DNA from 2 places in the Bacillus sp. AFS031507 genome. Region 2 is predicted to be linked to the other one. Evidence: predicted binding sites of a transcription regulator. Region 2 holds the regulator's gene; the other holds the start of a gene.

Region 1 (6,130 bases), on a different contig from region 2:
ATATTCGGTCTTTTGGGTCCTAATGGCGCAGGGAAAACGACTACGCTTGAAATGCTGGTAGGCCTGCGTAAACCAGATGAAGGAACGGCCATAATTGGTTCACACGATATCTTACGTGAGCTTTCGAAGGTAAAGGAAATCATCGGGGTACAGTTACAATCAACTTCGCTTTTTGAATTGCTGACAGTTGAGGAAATTCTGAAAATGTACGCAAGCTTTTATCCATCACATATTTCTATTTCTCAACTTATAGAAGATGTGTTGCTTACTGAGAAAAGCAAAAGCCGAATAAAAGGTCTTTCAGGTGGTCAAAAACAGCGTTTAGCGATTGCTCTAGCGTTGGTTCACGATCCACACGTTATTTTCTTGGATGAACCGACCACGGGTTTAGATCCTCAAGCTAGACGAACATTGTGGGATATTGTTCTTCAATTGAAAAATAAAGGTAAAACAATCGTGTTAACCACTCATTACATGGATGAAGCACACAATCTATGCGATCGGATTGCCATCATGGACCAAGGGGAACTGATTGCTTTGGATGCCCCTTCTCAATTAGTGAAAAGTCTCCAGTCAGATAGTGCATTAGAGTTTAGAGTCATAGAACAAGTAGACTTCATTGATTTCTCTAGTATTGACGGTGTTAAGAAAGTTGGAAATCAAACAGATATTCATGTTCTTTATACGGATCATTTACAGAACACATTGACAAGCTTAATCCAATTTGCTGCTGATAATAATCTGCAAATAGTTGATCTGCAAACAAGGACAGCGACACTAGAAGATGTATTTATTCACATGACGGGAAGGAGATTAAGAGAAGCATGAAAGCTTACTGGCAGTTAACTCTCGCACAACTGCGCATTTTTCTACGGAATCGACAGGTGCTGATGTGGACTTTGATCTTCCCTATCCTCCTCATGACCATGCTAGGTTTATTTTTAGGTAAAGGAAATGGACTATCCCTGTCAATTGGGCTGATTGATGAAGATCACACAGCGTTTTCAAGTGAGTTTATAAAAGCTCTTAAAAAAAATGAAGCTATTCATTTAGAGATAAGAAAAGATGAAGATTCAGCACAAACCAGTTTGAAAAATGGTGATTTACAACTTGTCGTAATCATTCCAAAGGGCTATGAATCTAGCTTGAAAAATAGTGGATCACAAGCAAAGCCCTTCAACATCCCGGTTTATTTTAATGATACGAATTTTGCTGTTTCACAGGTAGGAGTAGCTCTAGTTAATGGAGTAATAGATGAGATCAGTAAACAAAGAGTTTCCTATGAGCCTGTCGTTGTAATGGAATCTCACGGCATCAAAGCTCTTAATTTAAAATATATTGATTTTTTGGTACCAGGAATAGTTGCGATGATGATTATGAGTAACAACATGAATGGAGTAGCTGGTCAGATAGCAGCATGGAGAGAACGTGGGATTTTACGTAGGATGCAGGGGACTACACTCAAAGCCTCAACTTTCATAGCAGCACAAATTACAGCACGGTTGGTGATGAATGGAATGCAAGCGCTGATAGTATTACTAGTTGCCCATCTCTTATTTGGTGTAGAAGTTCGCGGTTCTTGGTTTACCTTGATATGTTTTATTGTTCTTGGAACACTAGCTTTTATGGCAATTGGTTTCATCATTGCTGGAATTGCGAAAACACCTGAAAGTGCTGCACCGATCGCAGGCGTTCTATCATTTCCAATGTTATTTTTAGGGGGAGTTTTCTTCCCAATAAAAAATATGCCGGACTTTCTTCAACCTATCGTAAAGCTCCTGCCGATTTCACATTTAAGCACGGCATTACGAGAAATCATGAATGTTGGGGCAAGCTGGACGAGTTTGGGTTTGGAAACAGCTATTTTAGGTGGTTGGCTAATTGCTGCATTTGTGATAGCTAGTTATACATTTAAATGGGAGTAAAAACAAAAACATTATAGGAGGAAAAACAATGAATCAAAATTACAAGAATCATCGTAGATTTCACCCATTGTTTCATTATATCTTATCGCTCTTATTGTTACTTACATTGGTAGTAGCTATTTGGTTAATTATTAGAAACGGAATCAGTCTATCTGCCATCCTTTTTTTAGCCATCGTTATTATCTTGGTCATCATGTTTTTATTAATTAGACAGTATCCTTTAAAGGCACAGGACCGAGCGATACGAGCAGAAGAAAATCTTCGACATTATGTTTTGACAGGAAAATTACTTGATGCCAGACTTACAATTGGTCAAATTATAGCTCTTCGGTTTGCTAGTGATGCTGAGTTACCTGAACTAAGTGAAAAGGCAGCTTCACAAAATTTAAGCCCAGATGAAATTAAGAAACAGATTACTAATTGGAAAGCAGATTATGATAGAGTGTAAGATTAGCAAAAATCTACTCTCCAAATTGGATAATCTGTTACTGCCAAGAGGGATTGTATTGTTGTAGTAGGCTCCTTAATGACTGAAAGCTGATTTCACAAGGGGGTGCGGTAAGAAAGAGGGCTCCTTAATGACCTTAACCTGATTTCACAGGGGGTTATGGTAAGAATTAGGGCTCACTAATAGACCGTTACCCTCTTTTAAATAATGTTACAGTCACTAACTGTTAGTTTTCAATAACCGTACATATACAATTGATAACTTTGATTATCAGACATTATTCTGATATATCAAAATAAATGTAATCGTTTTCAATAGATAGAGTATTTCACCAAATATATGCCAATATTATCATTCATAACTATTGATATATAAGGATATAGTACTATTTTTGGTAGAATTAATCACAATTCACACTTTGTTCAACACTTCACAAATCGTTATTCAAAATACATGTTATGATAAATCCATAAACAAACAAGGAGTGATAAGACATGATGGTATGTGAATGGAAAACCTTCTCTACAGATTCTGAAACTTATACCCTAGAAGTATTTGAAGAAGCAGTTGGGGATGAATTTGAGGCAATGTATTTTAAAGAAAATGAAGAAATCCCCGCCTATATCTGGACCGTAAATTATGTGGTTATTGTTAAAAAGTATTCGAAGGTTCTAACTGACATTTTATTTGAAAAGATTCCACGCAATCCAGTTTGTGAGTAAAAATCAAGTAGAGTGTTATTATTTTTAATCAAAAATGTGAAACTTTTCACAAATATAACGATACATGACATCCAGAGAAAATATCAGCTTGATTGTGTATTATTTTTTAAAAGTACTTGTGAAAAACTTCACAAACACTTAATCAAATGGAGGTATTACGATGGCAGTAGTAGAAAAGGCAGTTAATGAAAAACAAACCGTAACACAAATGGTTAACTTTTTGGTGGAAAACGGTCTAAAAGCATTGAATGAATTCCGCAGCTTCGACCAAGACATGATTAATAATATTGTCAAAGAAATGGCTTTGGCCGGTCTTGATCAGCATATGCCACTTGCAAAGCTAGCCGTTGAAGAAACAGGAAGAGGCGTGTACGAAGATAAAATCATCAAAAACATGTTTGCTACTGAATATGTCTATCATAATATCAAATATGATAAAACCGTTGGTATTATTAACGAAAATGAACATGAAGGAATGATTGAAATTGCGGAGCCGGTCGGGGTGATTGCTGGAGTTACACCTGTAACCAATCCAACATCGACCACTATGTTTAAAGCACTCATTTCAATTAAAACCAGAAATCCAATTATTTTTGCCTTTCATCCATCGGCACAGAAATGCAGCAGCGAAGCGGCTAGGGTGCTTAGAGATGCAGCAATCAAGGCGGGTGCGCCAGAAAATTGCATTCAATGGATTGAAACACCGTCGCTTGAAGCAACACAAGCCTTAATGAACCATTCAAAAATATCATTAATTCTTGCCACTGGCGGTGCGGGGATGGTTAAATCTGCTTACAGTTCAGGTAAGCCAGCACTCGGAGTTGGGCCAGGAAATGTCCCTTGTTATATTGAAAAAACAGCCAATCTTCATCAGGCAGTTAATGACTTAATTTTATCAAAAACGTTTGATAATGGAATGATTTGCGCTTCCGAACAAGCAGTCATTATTGATAAAGAAATATACGAAGTTGTAAAACAAGAAATGATAGCAAATAACTGTTATTTTTTAAATGAAGAAGAAAAAGCGAAGGTTGAAAAATTAGTTATTAATGAGCAATCCTGTGCTGTTAATCCAGTAATTGTTGGGATGGCTGCTTCAAAGATTGCACAGTTAGCAGGAGTAAAGGTTCCTGATGATACAAAGATCCTTATCGCAGAATTAAAAGGTGTCGGAACAGGATACCCACTTTCAAGGGAAAAATTGAGCCCAGTGCTTGCTTGTTACAAGGTAAGTGGTCTTGAGGAAGGATTAAAACGGGCCGAAGAAATGCTGGAGTTCGGCGGGCTAGGTCATTCAGCTGTTATTCATACCAATGATCAAACAGTGATTAAGAAGTTTGGACTGCGGATGAGAGCGGGACGTATTATTGTCAACGCCCCATCTTCACAAGGTGCGATCGGTGATATCTACAATGCCTACATGCCGTCCTTAACCCTCGGATGTGGAACGTATGGTGGGAATTCTGTCTCTACAAATGTGGGTACTATTCACTTAATTAATATTAAAAAAGTGGCGAAAAGGAATATTAATATGCAATGGTTTAAAGTTCCATCTAAAATTTATTTCGAGAAAAATTCAACTCAATATCTTGCCAAAATGCCGAAAATTTCGAAAGCATTTATTGTCACCGACCCTGGAATGGTGAAATTAGGATATGTGGATAAAGTCCTTTACTATTTAAGAAAGCGTCAAGATTATGTTCACTGCGAAATTTTCTCAGAGGTTGAACCAGACCCATCGATTGAAACAGTGATGAAAGGTGCAGAAATGATGGCTAACTTCCAGCCAGATGTTATCATTGCGCTTGGCGGTGGCTCTGCAATGGATGCGGCCAAAGGAATGTGGCTGTTCTATGAACATCCAGATACAGAATTCTTTGGCTTGAAACAAAAGTTCTTAGATATTCGAAAACGAATTGTTAAATATCCGAATCTTGGCCAAAGGGCACAATTTGTAGCCATTCCTACCACTTCTGGAACAGGCTCGGAAGTAACATCATTCTCGGTTATTACTGATAAAGAGGCAAATATTAAATATCCGCTTGCTGATTATGAATTGACTCCAGACGTAGCCATTATCGATCCGCAGTTTGTGATGACGGTGCCTAAACATATAACTGCTGATACAGGATTGGACGTGTTGACACATGCGATTGAAGCATTTGTATCCTGTATGGCCAATGATTTTACGGATGGCCTTGCAATAAAAGCAATCCAGCTCGTATTTGAATACCTGCCAAGAGCTTACAAAAACGGTATGGATGAAGAAGCGCGCGAAAAGGTCCATAATGCTTCAACCATTGCCGGCATGGCCTTTGCAAATGCATTTTTAGGCATTAATCATAGTCTTGCACATAAGCTGGGAGCGGAATTCCATATCGCACACGGACGGGCAAATGCTGTGCTTATGCCGCATGTGATTCGCTATAATGCAGCTAAACCTAAGAAATTCACAGCCTTTCCAAAGTATGATCATTTCAAAGCTGACAAACGATATGCTGAAATTGCTAGAATACTAGGTTTACCTGCTAGTACTACTGAGGAAGGTGTGGAGAGCCTCGTTAAAGCTATTATTAAATTGGCGAAGGAACTTGAGGTTCCAATGAGCCTTGAAGCAAATAATATAAATAAAATCGAGTTTGAAAGCAAGGTTGACTATTTAGCAGACCGGGCCTTCGAAGACCAATGTACCACTGCAAACCCTAAGCTTCCATTAGTAACAGAATTGGCTGAAATTTACCGCCAAGCCTATAAAGGGGTATAATAATCATTGCCAATACGAAAAATCAAATTAATTGGTTTTTCGTATTGGCATTTTATTTTTTAAGAAGAGGGTGTATTTTGTGGGGTACAGAATTAAAGATGTGATGATTTCCGAGACAGAGATTAAAGACAGAGTGAAACAATTAGCAGAGGAAATTGAAAGTGATTTTAATAATGAAGCAATTGTCCTTATTGTTGTCCTGAAAGGGTCGTTTGTTTTTGCAGCAGATTTGATTCGTGAGATGAAGGGGGAAATAAAAATTGATTTCATC
Region 2 (6,130 bases):
TTAATTCCCCTTCCAGCTTCTTAACCGCTTGCGAAACGAGATACAGTCCTAACCCCCTATTTTCACCGTTTGTGGAGAATCCTTTGTTAAAAATTTGGTTTTGCAGTTCTTCACTTATCCCTGCCCCCGTATCTTTTACTTCGATTGTTAAAATATCATCGCCATATTCGAATTCTATTGCTATTTTTTTAACCATACAACCATTCATAGCCTCGATGGCATTATCAATTAAATTGCCAACAATGGTTATGAGTTCGTGTGTCACATCAGAAACAGCGGGCTGCGGAAGAGGCTGCTCACAGGAAACTGATAACTCTGCCCCTGATTCCCTTGCATAACTCAACTTTCCAATTAAAAAGCCAGCTAATACAGGGTCCTTTATCTTTTTTGTCACAAAGCCAATTTCGCTATTTCGATGGTCAACCGTTTCACTGATATATTCGACCACTTTTTCATAATAACCTGTATGGACCATCCCCAAAATAACATGAAGTTTATTCATAAACTCATGGGCCTGAGCCCGGAGTGCGTCAGCATATATTCTAACTCCGGTCAGTTGTTCAGCGAGCACCTGTATTTCTGTTTTATCCCGAAAAGTAGCAATCGCGCCGACTACCTTATTACCAACGATCACAGGGACTCGGTTGGTTAAAATGGTCATCCCATTTATATTCTGTTCTTCATCCAATTCAGGTTTACCAGTTTTTAACAAATCACCCAAGCGAGTAGATGACATATATTCTTCGATATTTGTCCCCATCGGGTTATCTTGCAGGCCTGCTTTATCGAACAGCTTTAAGGCCGCTCGATTGACGAGTGTGATGTTAGACTGTTGATCAACTGCCACAATTCCCTCACGCACCGATTGAAGCATCGCGCTGCGTTCCTCTAATAATTTTGCAATCGCAAATGGCTCAAGCCCAAGTAGGATTTTTTTTATATATCTGGCTAAAATCACGGCCCCGAGAACACCGATTAAGATACCAATCATCGTCCCAATATATATCCCTATTCTGCTCTTATTGACGGCCGTTTCCACATTATCAAGAGAAATCCCAACGGCTACTGCCCCGATCTGTTTCCCAGTTGCATCCTTAATCGGCGTAAAAGAACGTAAAGAAGGTCCTAGAGCTCCTTTTGAAATAGATTCATGCTCTTTCCCTTTTAGTACCGGCCCTTCATCTCCACCCTTGAATTGTTTGCCAACTTCTTTGCTATCAGGATGGGATTTACGGATCCCCCTCATATCCATCACAACAATAAAGTAAACGTTTGTCACTTTTCTCATTTCATTCGCAAACGTTTGGATTTCCTTTACATCCTGTTCTCCACTCATCGCATCAATCACAAGCGGACTATGAGCAACCATTCGCGCCACATTTCTCGCCTTCTCAGCCTGACCTTTTTCCGTCTCCTTAGCAATTCTCGAACTGATAAGTAAATCTGTTATCAAAAGTGAAAAAGTAACCACCATACACACAAAGACAATAATTACCGTCTGTAAACTCCATCTTCCCTTTCTCATATTTCCCTCCATCTTTGAGAAGGCGACAGGCACCATTCTGATTTTCACCTGATGACATACTAACCAACAGGGTTAGTAAACGCAAAAAGGATGCAAAGCATTCTTATGAAAATACATTGCAGTCTAAAAGCTTTCTTTAACTTAGGCTGGTCTGAGGATTAATTTTCAAAGGAAGTTAACCATCCTTGCGAATGATGCCTTAACTTATGAGCAAAATAGCTCCTGCGATAATAGGGGTCAGGACCATCGCACTTTTTAATACAGGCTGCGGAGCAAGGGCTGTAAACTTAGCCCCGACATAGGAGCCAATCATCGTTCCTCCTACCACTTCAACTAACAGGGTTAAATTCAGGTATCCTTCTAAATAGTAGCCGATTCCTCCTGCTAAAGCGATTGGCAAAATAACGAGCATTGTTGTACCCACTGATTGTTTAAGCGAAAGTCCCATGATGACAAGCAATCCGATTTGAATGAACGGCGCAGCACCTATCCCAAATGTACCAGACAACAATCCGGTAACCAACCCGACGACTGCCGCTTTCTTAATGAGAACCAGGTTGCCAGGTTTCACTTTTTTGTTGTTTGCCTTTATTTTTTGAACAATAAATAAGCGTACAACCAGTATTACAGCCGACAAAAATAACATCCCTGCTGTTAACCAATGCAAAGAATGGATCGGAATCAAACTGGCTAGTTTTGAACCTAAATAGGAGGCAACTGCCCCAAATCCGCCTACGATTAAACCGGTTTTAATTGAGATATTTCCTTGACGAAAATGACTGTAGGCACCTGACATGCTCGTAAACACCATCGCTGCTAGTGATGTCCCTAACGCCATATGTATTGGTACTCCAAAAATAACTGTTAAGATGGCAATAATAAAGCCGGAGCCGCCCGCCCCAACAAATCCTAATAATATCCCAAGCACAAACATCGTCAGCACAATCGCCAACTTCATCCCCTCCGATTGCAAAACCCTAGATGTCCTTCTAGGAAATGTTAAAATTACTTACCTAAAAACGTGGTCATACCCACCGATTTAAAAAAGAAAAAAACTATCATTCATTATTGTACTAAAAATTTAAAAGGTATATCGGAATTATGCCCTAATTCCCAAAATTTGAAAGACTACCTCTAGTTTGAGATAGTCCTCCCTTAAAAGCTAGATTTTACTCGACCTAAACATGCACTGGTTGTTTTGCTTCTGCTAATGATAATAGGCGTTGTTTTATTTCCTCAACATTGACATTTTTTTGAGCTACCCCTGTTTCCATTGCAGCGTAAGCGACTGCAGCCGCTACTTGTGCTGCGACCCTAGGATCAAAAGGGTCTGGAATAACATGATCAGCATGAAGTTCTTCATCTGAAATTAATCCAGCAATTGCATATACCGCAGCAAGCTTCATTTCCTCGTTGATTTCCTTTGCACGGACATCTAAAGCACCGCGGAAAATACCTGGGAAAGCAAGCACATTATTAACCTGGTTTGGAAAATCAGATCGTCCTGTACCCACTACAAGTGCTCCTGCTTCTTTGGCCGCATCGGGCATAATTTCCGGTACAGGGTTGGCCATGGCAAAGATAATCGGGTTACGGTGCATAGAACCAACCATATCCTTTGTAACGGCCCCGGCTGCTGATACCCCCACAAACACATCTGCGTCAACGAGCGCATCGGCTAACGCTCCTTGTTTTTGCTCGCGATTTGTCATTCGCGCCATTTCATCTTTGAATCGATTCATTCCGAACGGGCGGCCTTCATAAATAATTCCTTTTGTATCGCATAAAATAACATCCTTCGCGCCCATATGCAGCAGGAGCTTAACAATTGCTACTCCAGCTGAACCTGCTCCGTTTACGGCAACACGAATATCTTTAATTTTTTTATCTGCTAATTTTAATGCGTTGATTAGACCAGCGGCTGTTACAATCGCGGTTCCATGCTGGTCATCATGAAAAACAGGAATCTCGCAGGCTTTGCGGAGGCGGTCTTCAATTTCAAAGCATTGCGGCGCAGCAATATCCTCCAAGTTCACTCCGCCAAATGTTGGTTCTAGCAGCTTGACGGTTTCTACGATCTGGTCTGTGTCAGTGGTGGCCAAGCAAATGGGAAAGGCATCAACATCTGCGAACGATTTGAATAACACGGCCTTTCCTTCCATCACAGGCATCGCAGCTTTTGGTCCAATGTTTCCAAGCCCCAGGACCGCTGTCCCATTGGATACCACTGCGACAAGATTGCCCTTCGAGGTATAATCATAGACTTTATTTTCGTCTGCATAAATGTCCAAACATGGCTCTGCCACACCGGGTGAATAGGCAAGGCTTAAATCTTTTGCATTATGTACTGCCACCTTAGAATAAATCCCAACCTTGCCTTGGTGTTCCTTGTGCATTTTTAACGCTTCATCTCGTAAAATTGACATTGAATTTCCCCCACTTCCCGGTTAGTAACCGCTTGCATTTTATCTACCTACATCTTAGTGCATAAGAAAGTATTTTTATAGATTATGTAATTAAAAAAAGCAGGGAGTTAATCATACAAAAGGCCTTCCACAAATTTTGTGGAAAGCCTTTTTAACTAATTATTCTTCATCTATTTCGACCGTTGGATAATGCTTTAAAAAGTAGACTAGCGATTGAAGCTCCACAGCCAAGTCAATATGATGGACCCTTATTAAGGGTGGAACATTTAACCTCGCTGGAGTGAAATTTAAGATCCCTTTTACATTCGCTTGGACCAGTCGATCGGTTATCATTTGTGCGGCAGGAGCCGGAACCGTTAATATCGCCACTGAAATATTAGTTTCTGATAACACCTTCTCTAAATCGTCCATAGGGTGAACAGGTACCTCGCGAATCATGGTTCCCATTTTGTCGGGATCCACATCGAAGGCGCATTCTATTTTTGTGTTATTATTTTTTAAAAAGTTATAGTTTAAAAAGGCAGTCCCAAGATTTCCGACTCCTATTAAGGCAACCTTAGTTAATTCATCCTGATCTAGGGTCTTTCGGAAGAAGGATATTAAGTAATTAACATTATACCCATAGCCCTTTTTTCCTAACGCACCGAAATAGGAAAAGTCGCGGCGAATCGTTGCTGAGTCTACCTTTACTGCTTCACTCAATTCCGCTGAAGAGACCCTTTGCTTGCCTGAACTTTGCAGGTTTTTTAGAAATCGATAATAGAGGGGCAGCCGTTTTGCTGTCGCCTGTGGTATTTTCGTTGTTTCATTACTCATAATCTCCCACACCCCATGAATGGTTTAGTTAAAAATTTATTTAACTCTTTCATCTCTTTTAAAATCACCGTTTTTACCGCCCGTTTTTTCGACAAGATACGTCGGTCCAATTACCATACCTTTATCAACGGCTTTACACATATCATAAACCGTTAAGGCACATGCGGATGCGGCTGTTAACGCTTCCATTTCTACACCTGTGTTCCCTTTCGTTTTAACGGCTGCAGCAATATATAATTGATAGTTCTCATCCTTATCCTGTTCCCAAGAGAAAGAAATATTAACACCTGTTAATGGAATCGGATGGCACATTGGAATCAAATCCCATGTCTTCTTTGCTGCCATGACAGCTGCTATCTGGGCCACAGCTAAGACATCGCCCTTCTTCATCTCATTATTAGTTATTTTATCATAAATTTCTTTACTAACGGTAATGCTGGAATGAGCAAGCGCCGTACGTGCCGTTTCCGGCTTATCACTGACGTCGACCATTTTTGCTCTGCCTTCTTCATTAAAATGCGTAAATTCTGCCATATAAAAAATCCTCCCATCAAATCATACACTATTTTTCCTTATATGTGTGTGAAACTTTGAACTATATATTACATTTTATGTCGGTTTAAGACTTCACTCCGCTAATATGGCGAGCAGTTTATTGCCGACATACCGGGAATAAGGTACACTAATCCTATGTAATAGAGGTGAATGAGAATGATTTTGCTACAGGTTAATCAATTACAAAAATATTATGGTGCTGACCTTATTTTATCGAATATTAAGCTCGAATTACAAACTCGGGACCGTGTTGCCCTTGTTGGACGCAATGGGGCGGGAAAATCGACATTATTGAAAATTATTGCCGGACACTTGTCGCATGATGGCGGAGAAATCATCAAGCCAAAAGAAGTGACGATTGGCTATTTAGCTCAAAATACTGGGTTAGAATCATCATTATCCATATGGGATGAAATGCTGACGGTTTTTGAACCGCTGCGATTGATGGAAAAACAACTCCGCACACTTGAAGAACAAATGGCTGATCCCCTCGTTTTTGGAGACAGTGGCAGGTACGAAAGAATCCTAAAAGAGTACGATCATCTTCAGGTCAAATTTAAAGAACTGGGAGGGTATCAGTATGAGGCAGAGATGCGCTCCGTCCTTCATGGGCTGAATTTCCATGATAAATCCTTGATGATATCTAGTTTAAGCGGCGGGCAGAAAACTCGTCTAGCCCTTGGTAAACTCTTGTTAACCAGGCCTGATATCCTAATATTGGATGAGCCCACAAACCACCTTGATATTGATACGCTTTCCTGGCTGGAGCAATATTTACAAAGTTATCATGGGGCGATTTTGATCGTTT

The links. Region 2 encodes Rex, which represses fermentation and respiration genes when NADH is low (regulators of the CRP and FNR family bind a similar motif). Its sites were predicted from a motif close to TTGTGAAATATTTCACAA; they were not measured.
Region 1: adhE (bifunctional acetaldehyde-CoA/alcohol dehydrogenase) is a predicted target of Rex. The motif match lies at 3,212-3,229, and genes of this name have one in related genera.

Annotation. Positions count from the first base shown of each region.
Region 1 covers NZ_NUOW01000025.1:177,511-183,640, forward strand. Annotated here, with positions in the region: gene COE25_RS22215 (ABC transporter ATP-binding protein) at 1-828, shown strand, start outside; gene COE25_RS22220 (ABC transporter permease) at 825-1,925, shown strand; gene COE25_RS22225 (DUF6526 family protein) at 1,954-2,373, shown strand; gene COE25_RS22230 (hypothetical protein) at 2,868-3,095, shown strand; gene adhE (bifunctional acetaldehyde-CoA/alcohol dehydrogenase) at 3,256-5,859, shown strand; gene hpt (hypoxanthine phosphoribosyltransferase) at 5,939-6,130, shown strand, end outside.
Region 2 covers NZ_NUOW01000035.1:4,559-10,688, reverse strand. Annotated here, with positions in the region: gene dcuS (DcuS/MalK family sensor histidine kinase) at 1-1,525, opposite strand, end outside; gene COE25_RS25090 (sulfite exporter TauE/SafE family protein) at 1,725-2,477, opposite strand; gene ystJ (NADP-dependent malic enzyme) at 2,704-3,951, opposite strand; gene COE25_RS25080 (redox-sensing transcriptional repressor Rex) at 4,111-4,767, opposite strand; gene moaC (cyclic pyranopterin monophosphate synthase MoaC) at 4,804-5,301, opposite strand; gene COE25_RS25070 (ABC-F family ATP-binding cassette domain-containing protein) at 5,479-6,130, shown strand, end outside.